DNA from 2 places in the Peribacillus sp. NPDC076916 genome. Region 2 is predicted to be linked to the other one. Evidence: riboswitches for the same ligand, from Rfam matches in the RefSeq annotation. Region 2 holds a riboswitch; the other holds the start of a gene.
The links. Region 2 has a riboswitch for thiamine pyrophosphate ahead of ACQKFG_RS12370 (ABC transporter substrate-binding protein). Riboswitches for the same ligand answer to the same signal wherever they lie in the genome.

Region 1 (3,188 bases), on a different contig from region 2:
TATCATGAATAAAGATAGATTCCAAGTGGAAAGCGCACCAATTTCCCCATATACAAAATCCATTAGTACGGATGCAAGGCATGAAGCTACCGCAGCTAAAACGGCCACCGACATATTGAATTTTTTATATTTGAACGCCATGAACACCAGTTCCGCGAACAAACCTTGGACTACCCCATATAACAGTACGGTCAGCCCCCAAGGAGAGCCTAGAAAGAATTCCCCGGAAGCTGCAGCAATCTCCGCCAAAAGTGCCACACCCGGTTTCCGTAAAATTAAAAAGGCGACGGGACCAGCTATAAACCACATTCCATAAATAAGTTGATCCAGATGTAATCCTAATGGTTTAACGGAATAGTAAATCGAACCCCAAAGGATATAAACGATTCCAAATGCTACCGAAATCACGATCGTGACTAATATATCCGTTAATTTCAATCCTTTTTTCATTATTTCATTCTCCTTTATACTTCCAGTGTTTCCTGGTGCACAGGCCATCTCTCTAAACGATAAGCCATTTCCCAAAATGAATATTCATATTGGCTGCTCAGGATAAAATGCTCTTTCATTCTCTCCTTATCTTCGTCCGTTACTTTTTCAGCAATCTCATCCAGCCTCGCAATTTGTTCTTCCACCAAAGTGCGGAACCACTCTCCTCCGTACGCCGCTATCCATTCTTGATAAATCGGCTCTTCGGGTATGCAACCTTGCAGCTTTTCACCTATTTCATAATACAGCCAGTAACACGGCAAGATGGCTGCAATAACATCACCTAAATGTCCCGAATAAGCTGCACGATACATATGGGAAGTATAAGCATAAGCAGTCGGGGCGGGTTTGAAATTGTCCCTTTCTTCTTTTGTGATGCCTAATCTCTCAGAAAAATTCTCATGAAGCTTCAACTCCGCTTCATATGTTCCTTGTGCATGGCCGGCAAGCCTGCTTGTTGTATGTAAATCTGTAGCTTTGACTGCCCCTAAAGCTTGAACCCTGGCAAAATGAGATAAATAATAGGCATCTTGCATGACATAAAAACGAAAACATTCCAATGGCAATGTGCCATCTCCTATTCCTGCAACAAACGGGTGATTAAAACTAGCTTCCCAAATATGATCAACTTCCCGACGAATTTCCTCTGAAAACTTCATGTCCCTTACCTCCAATTTGTATTTTTCAATGAATCTTACAGAAAAAACCTTTTATCACCCCTTTTTTTGCAAACAAAAAACCACTTTCTTAAACGTAAAGAAAGTGGTTGTGCTTGAAAAAATACAGAATCGTATCGTTCCAGACCCCACTTCCCTACGCTGGTATAAACCAGATCAGGTTCTAAGGGTCTTAAAGTCATACTTTAATCTCAGCTTCTGCGGTAAAATAAACTTTTACCATTAAAGCACCCCTAGTGGTACAAATTGTATATTTAATTTCCATTTGCCTTTATATTAACACGATAAACCCAATTGTCAAACATATTAGAAAAAGTTTTCAACCTAATGCTTTAAGTTTACTAGCCTTTCAATCTTGCATAACCACCCAACTATATTGATTTTTAAACCATTGTTAATCCACCATTTACGGAAAGAGTTTGCCCCGTAATATACCCTGCATCTTCCGAAACGAAATAGGCAACAGCACTGGCAATGTCCTCTGGTTGAGCTAGCCGGCGAAATGGAATCGCTTTTTCCAAGGCACCTGCTATACCTTCATTATATGAGCCTATTTCTTGAAATAGGGGCGTATCTGCAGGACCTGGCGCAATACAATTGATGTTGAGTTTGTGACGTGCCATTTCTCTTGCTATCGTTTTTGTGAAGGCAATCACCCCTCCCTTAGCAGCCGAATAAACTGCCTCTCCACTTGATCCTACTCTAGCTGCATCAGATGCAATATTTACTACCTTTCCGTAACCATTTTCAATCATGAGAGGTAAAATTTCCTTGCAAGTATGGATCTGGCCAAGTAAATTAATATCGATAATCCTTTTCCAAGTGATAGGATCACTTTTTAAAAAAGGTTCCACCTTATCCCAGCCTGCATTATTAACCAATATATCTATTTTATGATAATGATTCACTGTTTCTTCAACGGCTTTTTTAACACTTTCTAATTTCGTTACATCACAATGGACGGCTCTGGCTCCAAAACCCGAATTTTCGATTAAAGAAACCGTTTCCTCAGCATTTTTATGATTTATATCAGCCACGATGATGTTAAAATTGCGAGAAGCCAATTTTTTTGCAATCTCTCTGCCAATTCCGCTTCCGGCACCGGTAATAAATGCGATTCTTTTATTCATATATTTCCCTCCACTTTCACCATTTAGTCAATACGGATTTATTTAAACTGCTTATTTCTTGTCGACTAACTTTTCATTTATCATTTCCCGGAGCCGGAATTTCTGGATTTTCCCGCTTGCCGTACGAGGAAAGTCATCCATAATTTCAAGAAATTCTGGCCAATATTGTTTGGCCAAACCCTTTTGCGAGAGAAATTCCTGCATGGATTCCATCGTGATCGGGCTCTTCCCCGTTTTCATGCTGATACATGCACATGCTTTTTCCTGAAGACGGGAATCTGGAACTGCAATAACCTGAGCGCTAGAAATATCCGGGTGTTCATACAATACATTTTCTACATAAGCGACTGGAATATTTTCACCGCCACGTATGATTATGTCTTTGTTTCTTCCAGAAATTCGAATATATCCTTCTTCATCAATGAAAGCTCGATCACCGGTAATGAACCATCCGTCACTATATTCAGCTAAAGTATCATCGATCCGTTTAAAATAGCCGACAAAAAGAGCCGGACCCCTTACTAATAAAGAGCCTTCTATATTCGGGGCACAGACCTTCCCTTCAAAATCTACGACCTTTAGTTCCATTCCCGGAAACGGAATTCCGTCGGTATTCGTCAGTTTTTCTTCTGGATCTTCAAGTCTCGTCAAGGTTACCAAGCCATCTTCCGTTTGACCCCACCCTGACAATATCTTGAACGGGACTTTTTCCATGGCTTCCTTTACTAAATGCCTGGGAATCGGGGCACCTAAAGCTACGAAGACTCGTAGCGAATTAAGGTCATACCTTTCTATCCCCTCCATTTGGACCGTATCTTGCAGATAAGGAGTAGCTCCGGCCGTAAACGTTATCTTTTCCCTCTCTACCCATTCAATAAACTCTCTCGGATTC
Region 2 (3,188 bases):
TTGGAAAGGCTGACAGGACTGTAATCGGACTTTGCACGGGGGATATGTTGTTGGAATTGACTATAGAAGGAACTATCCAGGAAAATGATATGATCTGTCAGGAATGCCGATATGGTGGCGAACGGCTTTCTATTGCTATTTAATTCATCGATGATTCCCTGTGAACTGGTAATCCCGATCCCGTGGCCATAAAAGAGGTCTTTTCCTAATAATATGGCATTTTCACCTTGCCATTCAGGAGTTGCCAGGTCGTGATCAGGGTTTTTGAAGTAAAGGCAATCACCTGGTAAATAATCCCTTCCTTTATGAACGATGAGTTCCATATTTTGTGGAGGGTGCCAGTCATATAAAACTAGGTTTGAAAAAAGGTCGTCGAAATTCCTAGGGCCGATCAAATCCAAAATGGCCTTTAAAAAAGTGACGACTATTGCAGTCCCGCATTCAAAAGCATAAAGCCCTCCATTTATGAAAATGTCAACGAGTGCAGCATGAGGGAGAACTCCTGGCTGAAGGGTAAAAGTGCCATCCTTTGAAAGGCGCCAATATTGTTTATTGGATGCCGATTCCTCAAGTGTGGAAAATTCTGCATTACTTTTATCCAACGCAATAGCTGCCGCAATGACCCGGTTCCTCAGTTGTATCTCGAAATTAAACTTTCTAAAGTTCCGATATTCAAAAATGTTGGAATCCTCCGCCAGCAATTGGACGATTTCAAGTGATTTAGCAGATGCTATTCCTGGTTGGATTTGACTGACATCTAACCGTTTGTGATTAATCTTTATCATGATCATATCCACCTTTTACTTATGAAATGAACGGTTTATAAAACCGGTAAACAAAAATGTTTACATATAATGCTCATTATATGAATGCAAGCTTTGAATTGACTATTTGGAACGTGACAGCTGAGAATGATTGGAATGAAAAGAGGCAGAATTTTTTTGCTTTCATTCCAAAAGATGTTTTGCTAGAAATCCTAGAGTGCAGGAATACCTCTCCGATTAGCGAGAAGAAGCAAATTAGTATTTCTTTTTCCCCATGAATTGATATAATGAGAGAGAAAAGTTCATATGTGCGAGAAATGTAGGGGGGCCAGTACTGCTGGCTGAGATTGCATCCTTTAGATGCTGACTCTTTGAACCTGATCTGGATGATGCCAGCGGAGGGAACATATTATTACTGACTTTCTGTTTTGTATGTTAACGTCCGAATCCATCTTCGGGCGTTTTTTGCTTTTTCATCCAGTATTTGAATAAACCCTGGAGCCCCATTATGGTTCCGGCATATGGATCTTATATGATGTGTAGGAGGATAATGACTTGAATAAATTCTTGCCACTGTTAACTTCGTTGTTCCTTTTGGCTGGATGCGGTGCAGGCGGAACTAATGAAAAAGAAGAAGCATCTAAAAATGAAGGAAATGAAAAATTAAAAAAAGTATCGGTCGTGCTCGATTGGACACCTAATACAAACCATACAGGATTGTATGTAGCCAAGGAAAAAGGTTATTTTAAAGAACAAGGTCTTGATGTGGAAATCATCATGCCAGGTGAAGCCGGAGCTGATAAGCTTGTCGCTTCAGGGAAATCTGAATTTGGCGTAAGTTACCAGGAGGGCATAACGCAGGCCCGCGTGCAGGGCGTGCCGATTGTTTCGGTAGCTGCCGTCATCCAGCATAATACCTCGGGATTCGCTTCACCTGAGGCAAAGAACATTAAAACTCCCAAGGATTTTGAAGGGAAAACGTATGGTGGCTGGGGGTCTCCGGTTGAAAAGGCCATCATTGATTCACTCATGAAAAAAGAAAATGCGGATGTAAATAAAGTGGATATAGTCAATACAGGAGACACGGATTTTTTCACTTCGGTTAAAAGGGATATAGATTTTGCCTGGATTTATTATGGATGGACAGGGATTGAGGCTGAATTGCGAAATGAAAAGCTTAATATGGTTTACTTAACCGAATACTCTGATAAGCTTGATTACTATACGCCTGTATTGACTACGAATGAAAAGATGATAAAAGAAGATCCGGAGACTGTTAAAGCATTCGTACATGCAGCTTCGAAAGGGTACCAGTTTGCGATCAAGAATCCTGATGATGCAGCGGACATGTTAATTAAATCTGCACCGGATCTTGATGCAAAACTAGTGAAGAAAAGCCAGGAGTGGCTGGCAGACAAGTATCAGGATGATGCTCCGCGATGGGGTGAGCAAAAGCTTGCAATTTGGAAGAATTACAGTGATTGGATGACTGAAAATAAGCTTCTTGAAGGTGATTTCGATCCTGAAAAGGCATTTACCAATGAATTTTTACCAAAATAGGAGGAAATACAATGGCCAACTCATTAATTAGCATACAGATCATTCCTAAAGGGGAAAATGTCATCCCCATGGTCGATGAAGCAATCAAGATCATTGAAGAATCAGGTGTCAAGTATGAGGTTCACCCGCTTGAAACGACAATGGAGGGTGAGCTTTCCGAACTTTTTGCCGTGATAGAAAAAATGAATGTAAGAATGATTGAAATAGGATCGCCGAATGTCATTTCCCAAGTGAAAATATTATATCAGCCAAGCGGGATAACGATGGATACGTTAACGGAGAAATATAGGGCATGAACGGAAGGGGAATTTGGAAGAAGGGGGCTCCCTTCTTTCTTTTATTATTGTTGCTGATAGTATGGGAGTCAGTGACAGTTTTATTGAAAGTCGAAGAATGGCTGTTTCCCGCTCCATCGGCCATTTTCATTGAAGGAATTGAGTCGTCCAGCAATCTATACGGACACCTTATATCCACAACCGAGCTTGCGTTGTCGGGTTTTTTTATTGGAAGCTGCATCGGCTTATTGATCGCGGCAATCTTACACCTATTTCCAGGTGTGAAGGATGCGGTTTATCCTCTGCTCATACTATCACAAAATATACCCATCATTGTTCTGGCGCCGCTCTTGGTGATCTGGTTTGGCTTTGGCATGCTGCCTAAGTTAATAGTGATATCGCTTGTATGTTTTTTTCCGGTTGCGGTTTCATCATTGGATGGTTTACGCCAGACACCGTACGAACTTAAGCATTATTTCAAGATGATGGGAGCGGGAAAAAGCCAGTTATTTTGGAAGCTGGAACTTCCTCACTCGATTCCGTTCATTTTCTCCGGCCTGAAAATTTCGGCCACCTATAGTGTAATGGG

Region 1: another riboswitch for thiamine pyrophosphate. It lies ahead of tenA (thiaminase II); the one in region 2 lies ahead of ACQKFG_RS12370 (ABC transporter substrate-binding protein).

What each region holds. Positions count from the first base shown of each region.
Region 1 is NZ_JBNNIU010000007.1:81,626-84,813, forward strand. Features, by position in the region: gene ACQKFG_RS19505 (ECF transporter S component) at 1-450, opposite strand, end outside; gene tenA (thiaminase II) at 465-1,148, opposite strand; TPP riboswitch at 1,283-1,411, opposite strand; gene ACQKFG_RS19515 (SDR family NAD(P)-dependent oxidoreductase) at 1,550-2,296, opposite strand; gene ACQKFG_RS19520 (AMP-binding protein) at 2,348-3,188, opposite strand, start outside.
Region 2 is NZ_JBNNIU010000003.1:576,719-579,906, forward strand. Features, by position in the region: gene ACQKFG_RS12365 (protein-glutamine gamma-glutamyltransferase) at 1-785, opposite strand, end outside; TPP riboswitch at 1,076-1,185, shown strand; gene ACQKFG_RS12370 (ABC transporter substrate-binding protein) at 1,320-2,324, shown strand; gene ACQKFG_RS12375 (thiamine-binding protein) at 2,336-2,620, shown strand; gene ACQKFG_RS12380 (ABC transporter permease) at 2,617-3,188, shown strand, end outside.